DNA from 2 places in the Methylobacterium nigriterrae genome. Region 2 is predicted to be linked to the other one. Evidence: riboswitches for the same ligand, from Rfam matches in the RefSeq annotation. Region 2 holds a riboswitch; the other holds the start of a gene.
The links. A riboswitch is a leader RNA that binds a small molecule or an ion and turns the genes downstream of it on or off. The one in region 2 is predicted to bind thiamine pyrophosphate.
Positions count from the first base shown of each region.

Region 1 (4,908 bases), on a different contig from region 2:
GCGCGTGCTCGCGTCGCTGACGCCGCGCGAGGAGCGCGTGCTGCGCATGCGCTTCGGCATCGGCATGAACACCGATCACACCCTGGAGGAGGTCGGCCAGCAATTCTCGGTGACCCGCGAGCGCATCCGCCAGATCGAGGCGAAGGCGTTGCGCAAGCTCAAGCACCCGAGCCGCTCGCGCAAGCTCCGGAGCTTCCTCGACAACTGAGCGGGGGCGGGCCCGTTCCAGGGCGAGCGCGCGGGTTCGCCCGGCGGCGCGCGGGAACGGCTTGGCGCCCGCCCGTGCGGGTTTGCCGACGGCGCGTCGCGTCGGGTGACGAGCTGTCGGGTGACGAGCTGTCGGGCCGCGACGCCCTTCCCGTCCCCGCGCGGACCGATCCTGCCCGACCTGGGCAGGCGAGGGAGTATCCCGGCCGAGCCTGAGATCCGCGGCGAGGAGAAGCGCGTGGAGGTGGCTGAACCTGAAAGCCGCGCCCCTATTTCTGGTTTCGGACAACCGACAGTATTGTCCGCGTGTCGCGATTCCGTGCGCGACCATTGCTGACCGCCCGCCGCACCACCACCTTGGCCGTATGCTCGACCTTGGCCCACAGAAGTCGCCGCCCTCGCCGACCGCCGAAGCCGACGGCTCGGAGGCCGAGGGCGTGCCGTTCGGCCTGCTCCAGGAATGCGTCGCCCTGCGGGACTGGCTGCTGAGCGAGGGCACCCGTGTGCTCGCGGCGGACGATCTCCTGGCGGGTCTCGCCGAGCGCCTGAACGAGCTCGACGTGCCGGTCGACCGGGCGAGCACGGCGATCGACACCCTGCACTCGGAATATGCCGGCGTCGGCCGCTCGTGGAGCCGCGAGGAGGGCGCGACGGTGCGCCTGTTCCCGCACGGCGAGGCCTCGGACAACGCCTACCGGGCCAGCCCCTTCTACACGGTGCACCAGACCGGCGAGTGGCTCATCCTCGACCTCGACGAGACGCCCGCCGACCGTTACGCGATCCTGCCGGAGCTGAGGGCGGCGGGGTATCGGCACTATCTCGTCGCGCCGCTGATCTTCACGAACGGCGCGCGCAACGGCATCACCTTCGCCACCCGCGCGAAGGCGGGTTTTCGCGACGACGACATCGCGATCCTGCGCTTCATCATGCCCACGCTCGCGGCCGTGATGGAGATGCGCCTCATCAACAAGCAGCTCGACCAGGTGCTCAGGATCTATGTCGGCGACGAGCCGCACCGGGCGATCCTGTCGGGCTCGATCCGCCGGGGCCATGTCCAGCGCATCCGCTCGGCGATCCTGTTCGCGGACATGCGCGACTACACGCACATCTCCGCCGACATGACGCCCGAGGAGGCGGTCGACCTCCTGAACATCTTCTTCGACTGCCTCGTGCCGGCCATCGAGCGCGAGGGCGGCGAGGTGCTCAAGTATCTGGGCGACGGGCTCCTCGCGATCTTCCGCGAGCCCGGCGACGATCTCGGCGGCGCCGCCAAGGGGGCTCTGACGGCCGCCCAGGCGGCCCTCGCGGCGCTCGACGAGGCGAACGGCCTCGGCCGCTTCGCCAATCCCGTGGCGGCCGGCATCGCGCTCCATCACGGCGAGGCGGCCTACGGCAATGTCGGCTCCGGTGCGCGCCTCGACTTCACGGTGATCGGCCGCGACGTCAACCTCGCGAGCCGCATCGCCCGGCTGAACCGGACCCTCGGCGAGCCGCTCCTGATGTCCAAGCCCTTCGTGGACTTCCTCTGGGGCGATCCCGAGCCCCTGGGCGAGCACGTCCTCGATGGCTTCCCGGAGCCGATGCTGGTCTACCGGCCCGGCCGCAAGCCCGCCGCCTGCCTGAAGCGGGCTTGACCCGGCGAGAGCCACGCCCCAATCTAGGGGCGTTCCAGGGAGATCCCCGGCAAGGGGCTGAGAAACCGATGGGCCATCCGGCAGGATGGCGGCGCGGAAATCCTTCGAACCTGATCCGGCTCATACCGGCGTAGGGATTGGACCGCGGGTTTCCCGAAGACCCGGTTGCTTCCGAGAGAAGCTGAGGGACACCAATCTCTGCGGGCCATCGCGGAGATCTCGTCTTGGCATCCGTGCCGACATCACCCATCGGACAGCGCCGTGCGGCGCCCTCGACCCTTGCCGCTGCCGGCCTGCCGGAGCGCGCCGACATCGTGGTGGTCGGTGCCGGCCTGATCGGCCTGTCGGCCGCATGGAGGCTCGCGGAGAGCGGGCGCTCGGTCACCGTGGTCGAGCGCGAGACGGTGGGGGCCGGCGCGAGCCTCGCCGCCACCGGCATGCTGGCGCCCGCGGCCGAGCACGAGCCCGGTTCCGATCTGCTGCTGCCTCTGGCGCTGGACAGCCTGCGCCGCTGGCCGGCCTTCCGGGACGCGCTGCAGGCCGCCTCGGGCACCGATATCGACTACCGTCAGGAGGGCACCTTGGTGCTCGCGATCGGGCGGGACGAGGTGGAGCGCCTGCGCTTCCGCTACGACCTTCAGCGGCGCTCGGGCGTCGCGGCGCAGTGGCTCGCCGGGAGCGAGGTCCGCCGCCGCGAGCCGGCGCTGCGCCCCTCCGTCACGGCCGGCGTGTTCTGCCCGCTCGACCACCAGGTCGACCCGCGCCTCGTCATGGCGGCGCTCACCGAGGCCTGCCGGCGGGCGGGCGTCACGATCGTCGAGCGATGCGCCGCGGAGGCGCTCGACTGGACGAACGGGCGCGTCACCGGCCTGCGCACGCGAGCCGGCCCGATCGCGGCCGGGACAGTGATCCTGGCGGCCGGCGCCTGGAGCGGGGCGGGGAGCCTCCTGCCCGAACCCCTGAGCCTGCCCGTGCGCCCGATCAAGGGCCAGTCGCTGGCGCTCAGGACCACGCGGCGCACCGGCACGCTCGGGCACATGGTCTGGACCGAGCAGATCCACATGGCCCCGAAGGGCGACGGCCACCTCATCGTCGGCGCCACGGTCGAGGATTGCGGATTTCGCGAGGGCGTCACGGCGGGCGGGCTCTACGCCCTGCTCGAGGGCGCGCGCCGGGTCCTGCCCGGCATCGAGGAGATGGAGGTCGACGCGGTCTGGAGCGGCTACCGCCCGACCTCGGACGACGACGCGCCGATCATCGGCGAGATCGCCCCCGGCCTCGTCGTGGCGACCGGGCATCACCGCAACGGCTATCTCCTCGGCCCGGCGACCGCCGAGGCGGTCGCTTCCCTGGTCGAGACCGGCGCAGTGCCGGCCTTCGCCCGCGATTTCGGACTGTCCCGGTTCGCCCGCACCGGCACCCTGAGGGCATCGGCATGAAGCTCACCGTCAACGGGCAGCCCCGCGAGTGCGAGGCCGCCGACATCGAGGCCCTGTTCCGCGTCGAGGCCGAGGAGACCGGCATCGAGGGCCCGCAGGGCATCGCCATCGCGCTGAACGGCCGGGTCGTGCGCCGCCGCGACTGGGCCCGGACGCCGGTCGCCGAGGGCGACCGCGTCGAGATCGTCCGCGCCATGCAGGGAGGCTAGGAGCCATGAGTTCGACCGACACCGTCGACACCGTCACGCCGCTGCGCGCGCCGGACGACGACGCCCTCGTCATCGCGGGCGTGCGGCTCTCCTCGCGCCTCCTGATCGGCACCGCCGGCTACCCGACGCAGGCCATCATGCGCGACGCCGTCGCGGCCTCGGGCGCCGAGATGGTCACCGCCTCGATCCGCCGCGTCTCGCTGCAGGGCCACGGCTCCGACACGGTGCGGATGCTGAAGGGCTACCGCTTCCTGCCGAACACCGCGGGCTGCGAGACGGCCCGCGACGCCATCATGACGGCCGAGCTCGCCCGCGAGGCACTCGACACCAACTGGATCAAGGTCGAGGTCATCGGCGACCGCGAGACCCTCTATCCGGACGTCGCCGAGCTGATCGAGGCGTGCCGCCATCTCGTGGATGACGGCTTCGTGGTTCTGCCCTACTGCAACGACGATCCCGTCACCTGCCAGCGCCTGCAGGATATCGGCTGCGCCGCCGTGATGCCGATGGGCTCGCTGATCGGGTCGGGCATGGGCGTGGCGAATCCGGCCAATATCGAGCTGATCTGCCGCCGCGCCGGCGTGCCGGTGATCGTCGATGCCGGCATCGGCACCGCCTCGGACGCCGTCATCGCCATGGAGCTCGGCGCCGCCGCCTGCCTGATCAACACGGCGGTGGCGAGGGCCGACGACCCGGTCCGGATGGCGCGGGCGATGCGCCACGCCGTCGAGGCCGGGCGGCAGGCGCATCTCGCGGGCCGCATCCCCCGCCGCGGCCGGGCCGAGCCGTCGAGCCCCCAGCTCGGCCTCGTCGGCTCGTGAGCCTGCCGGCGGCGCTCCTCGCGGTCACCGACCGGCACGGGCGCGCCGCGGGCCTCGCGGACACCGTGCGGGCGATCCTCGATGGCGGCGGGCGCTGGATCTGGCTGCGCGATCCCGACCTCGACCCGGCCGCGCGGCGCGGCCTCGCCGAGAGCCTGCTGGCGCTCGCGCGCGCGGCCGGCGCCAGCCTCACGATCGGCCGGGACGCCGCGCTCGCCGCCGCCATCGGCGCCGACGGCGTGCACCTGCCCGGGGGGACGCGGCCGCGGGCGATCGCGGCCGCCCGCAGGATCCTGGCCCCGGCTTCGCTGATCGGCGTCTCGGCGCACGGACCGTCCGAACTCGCCGAGATCGCCGCGGCCGGCGCCGATTACGTGACGCTGAGCCCGATCTTCGAGACCGCGAGCAAGCCCGGCTACGGCCCGGCCCTCGGGCTTGCCGGGCTTCGCGCCGCGGCGGCGGCGCACGGCCTGCCGGTCCTCGCCCTCGGTGGCGTCGGGGCGGGTAACGCCTCCGCTTGCCGCGCGGCCGGCGCGGCCGGCATCGCCGTGATGGGCGGGCTGATGCGGGCGCGCGATCCGGCCGCCGCGACGCGGGC
Region 1 covers NZ_JBAWTG010000012.1:24,915-29,822, reverse strand. The annotation lists gene rpoD (RNA polymerase sigma factor RpoD) at 1-208, shown strand, start outside; gene WDW90_RS09310 (adenylate/guanylate cyclase domain-containing protein) at 573-1,841, shown strand; TPP riboswitch at 1,869-1,996, shown strand; gene thiO (glycine oxidase ThiO) at 2,075-3,280, shown strand; gene thiS (sulfur carrier protein ThiS) at 3,277-3,489, shown strand; gene WDW90_RS09295 (thiazole synthase) at 3,495-4,310, shown strand; gene WDW90_RS09290 (thiamine phosphate synthase) at 4,307-4,908, shown strand, end outside.
Region 1: another riboswitch for thiamine pyrophosphate. It lies ahead of thiO (glycine oxidase ThiO); the one in region 2 lies ahead of thiC (phosphomethylpyrimidine synthase ThiC).

Region 2 (14,869 bases):
CGCTTGTACAGGATCTTGCCGTCCGCGCTCTTCACGCTCGCGATCACGTAGGGGATCACGCCGGTACCGCCATTGGCGAAGGCCCCGTAGGCGCCCACCATCTCGAGCGGCGTCACCTCGGAGGTGCCCAGCGCGATCGAGCCGTTGGCCTGCAGCGGCGAGGTGATCCCGAGGCGCTGGGCCGTCTGCACCACGGCCTTCGGACCGACCTCCTGGCCGAGCCGCACCGCCACCGTGTTGAGCGAGAGCGCGAGCGCCGTGCGCAGGGTGACCGCGCCCTCGTACTGGTGCGAATAGTTCTCGGGCTGCCAGTTGCCGATTCGGATCGGCGCGTCCTCCCGCACGGTGTCGGGCGTCGCGCCCCGCTCCACCGCGGCAAGGTAGACGAAGGGCTTGAAGGAGGAGCCCGGCTGACGCTTCGCGGTTGTGGCGCGGTTGAACTGGCTCTGCGCGTAGTCGCGTCCGCCGATCAGGGCCCGGATCGCGCCGTCAGGCCGCATCGAGACGAGGGCGCCCTGGCCGACATTGTAGCGGCCGCCCTTGGCGTTGAGCTCGTCGACGAGCGCCTTCTCGGCGGTGGCCTGCAGGCTCGTGTCGACGGTCGTCTGCACCACGACGTCGGCGTCGAATTTCGGCACGAAATCGTCGAGCACGTCCATGACGAGGTCGGCGACGTAGTTCGCCGAGCCGCCACCGCGGCTGCCCGCCGGCCGCGCCGGCTGGGCGAGCGCAACCTTCGCGTCCTGGGGCTTGATGAAGCCGAGATCCTGCATGGCGGCGACGACCTGCGCGGCGCGCGCCTGGGCCGCGGCCAGGTTGCGGTTCGGGGCGAGCCGGGACGGCGCCTGGACGAGGCCGCCGAGCATCGCGGCCTCGGCGAGGCTGACGTTCTTGGCGGGCTTGCCGAAGTAGCGCTGGGCGGCCGCCTCGACGCCGTAGGCGCCGGCGCCGAAATAGACCCTGTTCAGGTAGAGTTCGAGGATTTCGTCCTTCGTGTACTTGTGCTCGAGCCAGAGCGCCAGGATCGCTTCCTGGATCTTGCGCGAGGCCGAGCGCTCGGGCGTCAGGAACAGGTTCTTGGCGAGTTGCTGCGTCAGCGTCGAGCCGCCCTGCGCGACGCCGCGGCGGGTCAGGTTCTGCGCGACCGCGCGGGCGATGCCGACGGGGTCGACGCCCATGTGGCTGTAGAAGCGCCGGTCCTCGATCGCCACGAAGGCGCGCGGCAGATAGGGCGGCAGTTCCTTGATGCTCACGACGCGGCCGCCCGTCTCGCCGCGATTGGCGAGCAGCGAGCCGTCGCTCGCCAGGATCGCGATGTTCGGCGGGCGCTTGGGAACGCTGAGCTGGTCGATCGGCGGCAATTGCGAGGCGTGGTAGGCGATGAGGCCCGCGAGCCCGATCACCGCCCAGAGCCCGACGACGATGCCGGCATAGGCGAGGCGCCCGAGGACGGATCCGCGGCGCCTGGCCGGCCTGCTGCCGCGCGAGGCCGGCGCCCGGCGCCCGTTGCCGCCGCGCGAGGCCGGGGCGCTCGCCCGCCCGCGCTGATCCTGTGCTGTGGTCCCGCGCTTAGCCACGCCGCCTCCCGGGCGATCCTCGCGGGACAGGCGCAGGTCGAGATCGCCCGGAACCGCGGCGCGCCCCTCCGGCACGTCGAAGTTCGGCTCCCCTCGGCCGGCCCGTCCGCGTCCGTTCGCCATGCGTCCCGTCTGTTCCCTGGGCCTCGCCCGGCCGATGCCGCCCGCGCGGCGTCCCCTTCCGGTCGGGCCCGGTACGGCACCGTAAATGCGGCGGGTTTAAGAGTTCTTGACCATGCGGGCCCGGGCCCTGCGGCGACCGGTCCTGCGGCCTGCGCGGAACGGCGCAGCCGACGCCTCGTTTGGTCAGGCCGCCGGCGTGGCGGGACGTCCCGACTGAGTCCCCGAACGGATCCGAGACCGATGCTGAACCTCCTCGTCGCGGACGGGAATGCCCGCGGCGGGCGCGAGCGCCATGTTGCCGCGACCGGCCGGACCTCGGCGCAAGCCTACGCAGACATCCTGCGGGCGCTCGCGCCGGACGCGAGGCCGACGGTCCTCAACCCGGCCGATGCGGAGGCCACGCTCCCGGCGGGGGCGGGCCTCGGCGATTTCGACGGGCTGATCGTCACGGGCTCCGAGCTTCACGTCACGGACGACAGCCCCGCGGTGCGGCGGCAGATCGCTCTCGTGCGCGACGGGCTCGCGGCCGGGCTGCCCGTGTTCGGCTCGTGCTGGGGCGTTCAGGTGGCGGCCGTGGTGGCGGGCGGCCGCGCGGCCCGCAACCCGCGCGGGCCCGAATACGGCTTCGCCCGCCGGATCGCGCCGACGCGCGAGGGGCGGGAGCATCCGCTCCTCGACGGGCGGCCCCCCGCCTACGACGCGCCCGCCATGCATCTCGACGCGGTGCTGGAGCCGCCGCCGGGTGCGCGCGTGCTCGCCGGGAACGGCCTCCTGTCGGTGCAGGCGATCGAGATCGCGCGCGGACCGGGCGTCTTCTGGGGTACGCAGTATCACCCCGAGCTCGACCTCGACGTTCTCGCCGCGATGCTGAGGCTGAACGGCGCCGTCGTGATCGGGGCGGGCTTCTGCCGCGGCGCCGCGATGCTCGATGCCTACGCGGCGGAGCTCGAAGCCCTGCACGCCGACCCCGAAGGCCGGATCGACCTGATGTGGCGCCACGGTCTCGGCCCGGAGGTGACGGGGGCGGCCCACCGCCGGCGCGAGATCGCGAACTTCCTCGATCGCCTCGTGCGCCCGCGGGCCGGGCGGCGCGCTCAGGCCGGCTGAAGCACCGGGCGGGCGGGCCGCTCGGCCCCGGCCGCGATGTGGAGGGCGCGCGGGCGGCGGAACAGGAAGGCCAGGGCGGTGCCGCGGATCAGGCGCTCGAAGGCGAGCGGCGCCGCGACCGCGACCCCCGTCACGACGAGGCTCGCGAGCCCGACATCGGCGATCAGACCGGCCTTCGCGATGAGGGTCCGGGTCGCCGCCATCGGCAGGAAGAAGCCGAGATAGATCACGATCGAGCGCTGGCCGCAGGCCCGCAGGGCCCCGGTCAACGGGCCGCCGAGCCGCGTCAGCAGGCTCGCTGCGGCGACGATCGCGAGGGCCCCGGCTCCGCCGAGGACGAGGCTGAGGCCGGGCAGGCTCGCGAGCGTGCGAAAGCCGGGCAGGCCGGAGGGCGCGAAGGCGAGCCAGCCCTCGATCACGGCCCAGGCCGCGAGCCCGGCCGAGGCCGCCGCGGGGCGCCGCCGCGCGAGGTCGGCGAGCGCGAAGATCCGCGGCGCGAACAGGTAGCCCGCCACGAAGTAGACGTAGCGCGCGCAGAACTCCTCGAGGAGGTAGGACGGGGTCTCGACGGGCACGATCTGCAGGAGCGCCGCGCCCGCGAGCAGCACCGGTCCGGGCAGGCGGCGCAGAAGCTTCGTGACCACCGAGAAGACGGCGAGCAGGTAGATGAACCAGAGGGTCGCGTAGGGTTCGACGAGGGCGCCGGCGAGATGCGCCAGGAAGGCGCCCGGGCCGGCATCGCCGACGATCTTGCCGTACTTGACGAGCGACTGGATCACGACCCAGAGGCCGTAGAAATAGGCGAAGTGCACCACGCGGCGATCCGCGAACAGGCGCCAGTCCCGATCGATCACGCGGCCGAGGAAGAGGCCGGAGAGCAGGAAGAAGTCCGGGATGCGGAACGGCTTGGCGAAGGCCACGACCGCGTGCAGGACGCCCTCTCCCCCCATCGCCTCGCCGGTCCCGAGCGTCGCGTGCATCATGACCACGAGCAGGATGCAGAGGCCCTTGGCGACGTCGACCCAGGCGAGGCGCATCGCCTCCTCGGGTGTCCGCTCTGCCCAAACCATCGCCGCCATCGCAGTCGACCCCCCCCTGCAAGCCCGCGCGGCAGGGTGGCGCAGCGATCGTAAAGGCCGGGCTAGGCGCCTGACCCGAACCCGCAAACATGTCGAACGCGCGGTAAACGCCGGGGCGCGGACGCGCCCTATCTCTGGCGCCGGGCGGCGCGCCGGTCGCGCGTCAGGCGGGTCGCGGCGTGGAAGTCGTCGGGCTTGGTGCGCACCCATTCCACGAAGCGGACGATCTCGGGATCCTCGCGCAGCGACGCGACGTCGGCGAGGCGCCGGGCGATCTCGGCTTCGCTGAAGCGGGCGTGGATCGCCGAATGGCAGATCTGATGGAGGCGCACGGTGCCGCGATGGGTGCCGCCCTTCAGCTTCGGCGTCAGGTGATGCAGGCTCGAGCGGGCGCGGTGCGGGATCGCACGGTCGCAGAGCGGACACACGGGCGCCGGCGCGCCCGGCGCCGTCGGATCGTCGTCGCGCCAGCGGCGGCTGCGCCGTCCCAATGCCCTGCTCCTCGTGATCGCTACGCCTGATCTGGGGCGCCCGGTCCCGCACGGCGAGGCGCCGCGTCATCGCGCCCGACCGGGATCCCGTGCGGATGGCGGCGACCGGACCGGTCTTCGGCTCGTTGCATATGCATCACACGGCGCGCATAGCTGCGCCGTCCCCCTTGTGCACCGACCGGTCCGGCCGTAGCCAGAAGCCAGAAACACAAGCTCGCACAATACTTTAGCATTATTACAAACTGCGGCTCGCGACACGCGCGGGCCCATCGCGGGCGCTTGTCTTCGAGGCACATGATGCAGGTCTCCAGGCCCCGGCACCCCCTCCCGCCGCTGCGCGGCGCCCTCGCCCGTTCCCCCTTCGGCCGCATCGCGCTGGCCGGGATCTCGCTGGCCTGCCTCGGCGCCGCCGCCCAGGCGCAGCAGGCGACCGGCACGCGGCGCGGCGCCGCCCCGCCCGCCGAGGCCGGGGTGCAGTTGCAGGAGCTCAGCGTCGAGGGGACCGGCAACGGCGCCGGCGCCGGCGCCCCGGCCGTCGCAGGCGGCGCCCGCCCGGTCGAGAGCCCGACCGGGCCGGTGAGCGGCTTCGTAGCGACCCGCTCGGCGACCGCCACCAAGACCAACACGCCGCTGATCGAGACCCCGCAATCGATCACCGTCGTCGGCCGCGAGCAGATCGACGCGCAGCAGGCCCAGACCCTGACCCAGGCGACGCAGTACGTGGCCGGCGTCTATTCCGGCACCTTCGGCGCCGACACGCGCATCGACTACTTCATCCTGCGCGGCTTCGTCGCGAGCGATTACGGCCTCTACCGGGACGGGCTGCAGCTTCTGAACTACGGGTTCGGCGCCTTCAAGGTCGAGACCTTCGGCATGGAGCGCATCGAGGTCCTGCGCGGACCGGCGGCCGTGCTGTTCGGCGCCGGCACCCCGGGCGGCCTCATCAACCAGGTCTCGAAGCGCCCTCCCCTCGATCCGCTGCACTATGTCGAGGTCGGCGGCGGCTCCTTCGGCCAGAAATACGCCGCCTTCGACGTCGGCGGCCCGGTCGACGCCTCCGGCCACTGGTATTACCGCCTCACCGGCATCGGCCGGAACGGGGGCACGCAGGTCGACGGCGCGCCGGACGACCGGGTCTATATCGCGCCCTCGTTCACCTACAAGCCGGACGGGGCCACCAAGCTCACCGTGCTGACGAGCTATCAGCACGACAACACGGCCGTCACCTCGAACTTCCTGCCCTATTACGGGACCGTCCGGCCGAACGTCTCGGGGCTTCGCATTCAGCGCTCCCTCAACGTCGGCGATGCCGGCTTCAACACCTACCGGCGCGACCAGGCCTTCGCGGGCTACGAGTTCGAGCACGCCTTCGACGAGACCTGGACGTTCCGGCAGAACCTCCGCTACTCGTTCAGCGAGAGCTTCCAAAATTCCTATATCGGCCAGCTCGGCTACAGCGATCCCGCGCAGACGCGGCTCGCCCGCTACCAGTTCCTGACGAGCAGCAAGATCGGTCTGTTCCAAGTCGACAACCAGGCCGAAGCGCGGTTCTCCGACGGGCTGTTCCGGCACGACCTGCTCATCGGCCTCGACTACAAGAACTTCCAGCTCCACGACAATCAGGGCACGAACTTCGCGGCGGGCTATTCCGTCCCCGACCTCAGCATCATCGCCCCCGTCTACGGACCCGCCGCCGGCCGGCCGCTGCCCTACCTCGTCAACGCCGACTCGTTCCAGCAGCTCGGCCTTTATGTCCAGGACCAGATCAAGCTCACCGACCGCCTGAGCCTCGTCCTCGGCGGGCGCCAGGACTTCGCCGACAACCGCGTCCGCGACCTGCTCTTCGGGACCGGCAGCAACGGGCGCAGCGACAACGCCTTCACCTACCGCGCGGCGATGATCTACAATTTCGACTTCGGGCTCGCGCCTTACGTGAGCTACTCGACCTCGTTCCAACCGGTGATCGGCACCGACATCACGGGCCGTGCCTTCGCCCCCGAGACCGGCGACCAGATCGAGGCCGGCGTGAAGTTCGAGCCGCCGGGCGCCGGCTACTTCCTGACGCTCGCGGGCTTCGACATCCACCGCTCCAACGTGCTGACCGCGAACCCGGCCAACACGATCTTCCAGATCCAGCTCGGCGAGGTCCGCTCGACGGGCTTCGAGGCGCAGCTCGTGGCGAGCCTCGCCGACGGCCTGAACGCGGTCGCCGCCTTCACGACCTACGACCTCGTCACCGTGAAGGGCACCCCGGACCAGGTCGGCCGCACGCCCGTGAACATCCCCGAGACCTTCACGTCGCTGTTCGTCGACTACACGATCCCGACGGGCGCGTGGCGCAGCTTCGGCTTCGGCGGCGGCGTGCGCTACATCGGCCGCTCCTTCGCGGACGTCGCCAACACGCTCAAGGTCCCGGACTACGTGCTGTTCGACGCGCAGGTTCACTACAATTGGGAGAACTGGCGCATCGCCGTGAACGCGACGAATATCGGCGACCGCCGCTTCGTCTCGTCCTGCCAGTCGGCCTTCTCGTGCTTCTACGGCGACGCACGTCGCGTCGTGGCGAGCCTCAGCTACAAGTGGTGAGGGGCGGACCTCGTCACGGTTCGGGGCAGCCGCGATCCTCGCACGAAGGCAGGGTGCCTGCGGCCCGTTCGGCCGGGGCGGACCCCGCCTGAACATCAACGTCCCAGGCGGCGGGTCCGCCGAACTCCCGGCCAGCAGCCGCCCGCTGGCCGCAAGTCAGCGATACGTGCGTTCGGTCCCGGCCCTAGACGACTTCCCTCAACCCTCCGATCATGCCTAGAGGGCACCGGAGGCGAGCCCATGGCCGCAACAGTAACGCTTAATGGCGTAAACGGCAGCAACTGGGAGGTTAAGCTTCCGGATGGGGTCTCGTTCTCGCAGGCTGGCGTGACGACCGGTCCCTATTCCTTGAACGGCACCAATCCGGTACTAAACATAAACTACAAGTACGACCTCGCTGCCGTGTTCGATCCAACAGTAACGCACGGCATCACATCGATCGAGTTCAAGGACTTGGTCGGCGGCGGCGAGAACAACGATCAGCCCAATGGGCTGCGCGGTCCGATCTCCATCAACTTCGTCAACGATCTGGGCGTGCCGATCGGGACCAGCACGGGCACGCCGTTCTTCGTCTATCTCGGCGACTTGCAGCCGGACTCAGAGAATACGCCCATGGTGGTGCATCCTCTCTATGCCCATTTCCATGGGGTGCTGACGACCTACGGCAGCCTCACCGCGACCCCCGGAACCTTCTCCGGCGCAGGCACGCCCGGGGCGCCGAGCACGATCAATCTGACGGGCATCATCGCTGCCGGCACCACCGCTAACATCGGGCCGTTCACGCTGCACGAGCGCGACCAGGCGAATATCGACGACAGCTTCTCGCTGAACTTTTTCCCGACCAAGGACACGATCAGCCCCAGCGACTTCGCGAAGCTGCAGGCCCAATGGGATGCTCTGCATCCGCCCGTCTACTCGATCGCCAACGCGCCTGACGTGGTCGAGGGAGGCAAGCTCCTGTTCACGGTCACCGGCACGACCGCGCAGGGCAGCCAGGATGTCACGATCACCACCAACCAGGGCAACGTCCTGATCAAGGCCGGCCAGACCACCGGTATCCTGGAAGTCCAGACCCAGGACAACACGACCAGCGGCCCGAACCCGGATGTGACGGTGACGCTGGCTGGCACGGTCGTCGGCACGATCAATCAAGCCGCCAAGACGGCGATCGGCCACGTGATCGACAACGATACCGCGCCTTCCGAGCACTTGAATGCGGTCTACCGATTCTTTGACACCAAAACCCAGGACCACTTCTATACGACCAGCGTCGCCGAGAAGAATTTCATCCTGCAGACGCAGCCGTCTTACAACTATGAGGGCGCGCAATGGGCCACGCCCGACGGTGGCGTCAACACCATCGACGTATTCCGCTTCTTCGACAGTGCTCACAACAGCCACTTCTTCACCACGAGCGTCGCCGAACGCGACTTCGTGATCCTGACGCAGCCCAATTATCACTTCGAGGGCGTGGCGTTCGAGGCATACGCCAATGCGGCGGCCGCCGGTTCCGGAGCGCTGACGCTGGAGCGGTTCTTCAACACGAATACGGGGCTGCACCACTACTCGGCCAGCGCCAGCGAGACGAACGGCATCAAGCAAGGTGCGGCAGGCCCGGGTTGGATCGACGAAGGCCCGGGCTTTACCGTTCATGTGCCCACCGACGGCATGTTGAACGTCTGACCGTACCGGAAGCTGAGCTTCAGGCATGGCCGGCTATGCCGGCACAGGCCCGAATGGTCCGCCGGCACGTTCCATCGACCCGGACCGCGAATGTCCACGTCGCATCGCGAGGCTCCCGGTCCCGGGGATGGCGAGCGTCATTCGTCGACCGCTGCCAGGCCGGGGTCTCAGCACGCCAAGACCTCAGCACGCCAAGACCTCACCGGGCCAGGACCTGAGCGGTCGGCGGGCAGCCCTCGCCGATCCGGCTCCGGAAGAACGGCTCGGCCTCCTGGTCCCGCTGCCCCAGGATCGAGACGTGATCGCCCGCCAGAGCCTCGAACCGGGCCTCGGACCCGGCCGCGACGGCGAGGCGTCGGGCGAGCTTCACCGGAACGACCGGGTCCGACAGGCCGTGGACGATCAGCACCGGCTCGCCCGTTCGCGCGATGCGCAGGTCCGTCCGGTAGGTGTCGCGCAGGAGCCAGTTGGGGGCGAGCGGGTAGCGCAGGCGCGCCAGGGCCTGCAGCGAATCGAAGGGCGATTCGAGGTAGAGGCCGAGATGGGCCGTGCGCTCGGCCACGGCGGCCGCCACCGCGGCCCCGAGCGAGTGGCCGTGCAGCAGGATTGGGGCGCCGGGCGCCCGGCTGGCGGCTTCGAGATAGGCCGCGATGCCGTCCGCGATCAGCCCGTCCTCGCTCGGGCTTCCGCTGGAGCCCGTGTAGCCGCGATAGGCGATCGCGAGGACGCCCCAGCCGCCGGCCGGCCAGGGCCCCGCGGCGAAGCGCGACGCGTGCGCCTCGGGACGCGAGGCGTTTCCGTGAAATGTCAGCACCACGCCGCAGCCGGGACGCGGCGCGCGCCAGAGGGCGTGGAGGCGCTCGCCGTCGCGGGTCGTGACCGTGATCGCCGCGTAGCCCGGCGGCACCGCGCGGTCGATGCGATCGCTGCGGAGCGCGAAGGCGCCGGGATAGATCAGGTTGCGCTGATAGAATGCCAGGGCGCCCACGGCGAGCGCGTAGAGGGCGGCGGCGGCGGACAAAATGCGGGTAACGAGGCGCATGGCCGCTCAACGCGGAAGGCCGGCGATTCGGCGCGGCCGCGCACGCAGAAATGCTCGGCCGTGCCTCCACGCCCGCCGGAGGCCCGACATCGCCGCAAATCCGCTGCCGGCGATGCACCGGACCGCGGAACGGTTTCGTGCCACGGAGCGCGCAGCGGCGACTGAGCGAGGATTATTTTATGTCAGCGTGAGACAATTCGATTGGGTGCTTTGCGCGGTTCGATCACGAGCACAGAAATACTTTCCTGCGGCGAAGCAAGATAATTTTTCATCTGTTCTCGCCGGATCAATTCCCGCCGACATCTCAGACCGGCGCGCGTTCTTGCCCGGATGCGACCACGATCGTTCCGGTCGACTGAACGAATAAGTCAGGCGTCGAGAGCCGCTCGCCGATACGCACCTGAGGTTTACCAATGCCCGGTTGATTAGCTTAGAGTTAACAAGATACTCCCCGGGCGGCCGAGGAACGGGCCGCAGCTCCAGGGAGGTCAACGATGCAGATCAAGGTGAACGCCAACGATTGGAACGGCATCTCCGACGCCGATCGCGAGGCCATCAAGGAGATCCTGTCCAAGTCCTTCAAGAACGACCCGCAGATCGTGACCGATCCGCAGGTGCAGAGCGTGACGCAGGCCGCGGGCGGCGCAGTGGAGGTGGCGTCGATCTGCACGACCCTGTGCAACGTCGCCCAGTCGGCGGCCGAGGCGCTGTGCAACAAGATCGGCAACCCGACCGCCAAGCAGGTCTGCATCGTGGCGGCCCAGACGGCGGGCGACGTCTGCCGCAGCAAGTGCTGAGCACCCGCGCCCCGACGCCGTGATCGAAACCGCCGCGCCCGCCGGCGCGGCGGCCCCGTCGCGCGCTCCGGCGAACTCGGGCGGCGCACCTGATTGACAAATCCGTCCATCCGTGAAGATTTGAACCGTTCCGAGGGGAGCCCCGAGACAGGGGGCTGAGATAGGGCCTGAAGCCCTGACCCTTGAACCTGATCCGGCTCATACCGGCGGAGGGACGGGAACTTGCGGCCGGACACACGGCGGCCGCGCCCTTATCTCACCTGTGACGAGTTCGGATCGCTCCAACGCCAGGAGAGATCCACGATGAACGCACCCGTCCTGCCCAAGGATCTTCCCAAGGGAAGTCCCGAGAGTGTCACCACCGGCCCGATCAACGGCTCGCGCAAGGTCTACGCGAGCGCGGCCGGGCGCCCCGACATCCGGATTCCCTATCGCGAGATCGTGCTGACGGATGCGAACGAGCCGCCGGTGCGCGTCTACGATCCGTCCGGGCCCTATACCGAGGCCGACGCGGCGATCGACCTGAACCGGGGCCTGCCCGGCCTGCGCGAGCCGTGGATCGCCCGGCGCGGCTACGCGGCGGTCGAGCCCCGCGCCGTCAAGCCCGAGGATAACGGCTTCGTGGGCGCCGACAAGCTCGTGGCTCCCTGCCCGGCCGAGCGCGTCATCCGCAAGGCCGCGCCCGGCCAGATGGTGACGCAGTACGAGTTCGCCCGGGCCGGGATCATCACCGAGGAGATGATCTACGTCGCCCACCGCGAGAATCTCGGCCGCGAGCGGATGCTCGACGAGGCGGAGGCGAAGCTCGCCGACGGCGAGAGCTTCGGCGCCGCGGTGCCCCCCTTCATCACGCCCGAATTCGTGCGGGACGAGGTGGCGCGGGGCCGCGCGATCATCCCGGCCAACATCAACCACACCGAGCTCGAGCCGATGGCGATCGGCCGCAACTTCCTCGTGAAGATCAACGCCAATATCGGCAACTCGGCCGTCACCTCGTCGGCGGCCGAGGAGGTCGAGAAGCTCGTCTGGGCGACCCGCTGGGGCGCCGACACCGTGATGGACCTCTCCACCGGCCGCAACATCCACAATATCCGCTCGTGGATCGTGCGCAATTCCCCGGTGCCGATCGGCACCGTGCCGATCTACCAGGCGCTGGAGAAGGTCGGCGGCGACCCGCTCAAGCTCGATTGGGAGGTCTTCAAGGACACGCTCATCGAGCAGGCCGAGCAGGGCATCGACTACTTCACGATCCACGCGGGCGTCCGCCTCGCCCACGTGCCGCTCACCGCGCGGCGCGTCACCGGCATCGTCTCGCGCGGCGGCTCGATCATGGCGCGCTGGTGCCTCGCGGGGCACCGCGAATCGTTCCTCTACGAGCGCTTCGACGAGATCTGCGACATCTGCCGGGCCTACGACGTCTCGTTCTCATTGGGCGACGGCCTGCGCCCCGGCTCGATCGCGGACGCGAACGACGCTGCGCAGTTCGCCGAGCTCGAGACGCTCGGCGAATTGACGAAGATCGCCTGGGACAAGGGCTGCCAGACCATGATCGAGGGCCCCGGCCACGTGCCGATGCACAAGATCAAGGTCAACATGGAGAAGCAGCTCAAGGAGTGCGGCGAGGCGCCCTTCTACACGCTCGGCCCGCTGACGACCGACATCGCGCCGGGCTACGACCACATCACGAGCGGAATCGGCGCCGCGATGATCGGCTGGTTCGGCACCGCGATGCTCTGCTACGTCACGCCGAAGGAGCATCTCGGCCTGCCGAACCGCGACGACGTCAAGACCGGCGTCATCACCTACAAGATCGCCGCACACGCGGCCGATCTCGCCAAGGGCCACCCGGCCGCGCAGGTGCGCGACGACGCGCTCTCGCGCGCCCGCTTCGACTTCCGCTGGGAGGACCAGTTCAACCTCTCGCTCGACCCGGACACGGCCCGCAGCTACCACGACGAGACCCTGCCGAAGGACGCCCACAAGGTCGCGCATTTCTGCTCGATGTGCGGGCCGAAATTCTGCTCGATGAAGATCACGCAGGATCTGCGCGCCGAGGTGCTCGCCATGGAACAGGCTGGCGCGGTCATCCACACCGCGCCGGTCATGTCGGAGGCGCAGCGCGAGGCGGGGATGCGGGCGAAGTCCGAGGAGTTCCTGGCCGAGGGCGGCAAGCTCTACGTCGACGCGGCCGAGTGAGGCCGGCGGGGGCCGCCCTGGCCGGGGTGGCCCCCGAGCCGACAAATCTTATCATTTGATGGATGCGGCCCGGGCCCTGCCGCAAAAATAGAAAATCTTTTCGCCGCCCCGGTAACCCGGTGTTCACGCTCACTCCCGGACGCCCTGCCCCGTTAACGGCCGGGTAAGCAGCGCCTCGCGAAATAGGCACAGTGTCTCATTCGCAGGAGTGCAGCGGTGAGCGAGATCAGCAGCGTCCGCGCGCCGGAGCGTCCGGCCGCGCCCTCCCCGGCCGACCTTCCCGCCCCGGTGCCGGAGGCCCGCACGGATGCCGGGCCGCCGGGCCCGAGCCGCCTCGAGCCCGCGGTCACGGTCGATGTCCGCCCGGGCGGCGAGCCGCGCGCCAGGGCGGGCGCCGAGAGCGACTACCAGGCCCGGTTCGTGCGCGACGCCGACACGCAGCAGATCGTGTTCCGGGTGGTCGACCCGGCCTCCGGCTCCGTCGTCGAGCAATTGCCGAGCGTCCAGGCGCTGAAGGAGCGCGCCTATTCCGAGGCGCGCGCGCGGGCGGCCGAGCTCCTGCCGGTCACGGCCGAGTCGCAGCGGCCCCTCGACGTCGTCGCCTGACCGGGCCCGCGCTCAACGGGACGGCGCCTCGCCCGCACGCTCCACCCAGAGCCGCCACATCGCCCGCCAGGCATCCCGGACATCGTCGGCGAGGCGCTGGTTGTCCATGAGCGGGCTTGCCGCGAAACGCGCGCGCAGGCCGGCCCGGATGCCGTCCCGCCACGCGTGATCGTCGGCGAGCCGGCAGGCCAGCGCGACGTAATCCTCGCGCGTGCGCCCGCTCAGCGCGGCGAGCCCCGCATGGTTCAGGATGGAATGGCCCATCCGCGCCACGAAATGCGCGCCCTCCAGCGCCACGAAGGGGACGCCCATCCAGAGGCTGTCGAGACTCGTGGTGCCGCCGTTATACGGGAAGGGGTCGAGCCCGATATCGACGCGGTTGTAGAGCACGTAGCGGTTCTGCGGGGTGCGGGGCTCCAGGATGACCCGGTCGAGGGGCAGGCCGAGGCGGGTGAGCCGCGCCTCGACGTCGGCCCGCATCTCGGGCGCGTCGATGTTGGCGATCTCGAGGAGGAGCCGCGCATCGGGCACCCGCGCGAGGATCTCGGCCCAGGCCGCGAGCGCGTCGTCGCTGACCTTGGTGAAGCGGTTGAAGCAGCCGAAGGTCACGTAGCCGTTGGCGCTGTGAGGCGCCTCCGCGGCGACGTCGGGGCTATCCGGGTTCGACTGGTAGCAGGAGGCCACGCCGGGCAGCCGCCACAGGGCCTCGACGCTGAGGTCGTCGCCCCGGCCGGGCGGCTCCGCGTAGAGGTCGGTGAAGCGGTAATCCATCGCCGCCATGCCGGTCGTGCCGGGGTAGCCGATCCAGCCGACCTGGATCGGCGCGGGCTTGCGGGCGAGGACGAGCAGCCGGTTGCCCGAGGTGTGGCCCGAGAGGTCGACCAGGATGTCGATTGCCTCGGCCTCGATCAGGTCGGCGGCGGCCTCGTCCTCGAGCCCGGCAATGTCGTGCCAGGCGTCGAACGCGAGGCGCAGGCGCTCCGTCGCCGCGTCGTCGTTGGCGTTGTTCGAGAAGGCGACGAGCTCGAGCGCCGCGCGGTCGAGGCGGCGCAGGGCCGGCTCGAAGAAGTAGTTGACCGCGTGCTCGCGGAAATCCGCCGAGACGACGCCGATGCGGAGCCTGCGCTCGGGGTCGCGGTCGTTGCGGAAGGGGCGGTTCCGCCGCAGCGGGTCGGCGATGAGGCTGCCGAACAGCTTCGCGTCGGCCAATTGCTCGGCGGGCGAGATGCCCGCGGCGTACATCTTGGCGAAGAGGCGGTTGCTGTGCGCCATCGCGAAGGTGGGATCGAGGCGCAGGGCGGCGTCGTAGCAGGTCACGGCCTCGTCGAGCCGGCCGACCTCCTTCAGCACGACGGCGAGGTTGCTGTAGGCGCGCGGATAGGCCGGATCGAGCTCGATCGCGCGCTCGATCGAGGCGATCGCGGCCGGGAGGTAGCCGAGCTTGTGATAGACGACGCCGAGATTGCTGTGCGCGATGGCGTTGGTGGGGTCGAGCGTCAGGGAATGCTGAAGGCAGGCGCCCGCATCCTCGTACCGCTCCTGCTTGCAGAACACGTTGCCGAGGTTGGCGTGGTAGCCCGCG
Region 2 covers NZ_JBAWTG010000008.1:36,779-51,647, reverse strand. The annotation lists gene WDW90_RS07250 (transglycosylase domain-containing protein) at 1-1,700, opposite strand, end outside; gene WDW90_RS07245 (glutamine amidotransferase-related protein) at 1,941-2,807, shown strand; gene WDW90_RS07240 (acyltransferase family protein) at 2,795-3,877, opposite strand; gene WDW90_RS07235 (HNH endonuclease family protein) at 4,015-4,377, opposite strand; gene WDW90_RS07230 (TonB-dependent siderophore receptor) at 4,672-6,963, shown strand; gene WDW90_RS07225 (hypothetical protein) at 7,204-8,646, shown strand; gene WDW90_RS07220 (alpha/beta hydrolase) at 8,846-9,688, opposite strand; gene WDW90_RS07215 (hypothetical protein) at 10,183-10,485, shown strand; TPP riboswitch at 10,609-10,717, shown strand; gene thiC (phosphomethylpyrimidine synthase ThiC) at 10,789-12,681, shown strand; gene WDW90_RS07205 (FlaG family protein) at 12,898-13,287, shown strand; gene WDW90_RS07200 (tetratricopeptide repeat protein) at 13,300-14,869, opposite strand, start outside.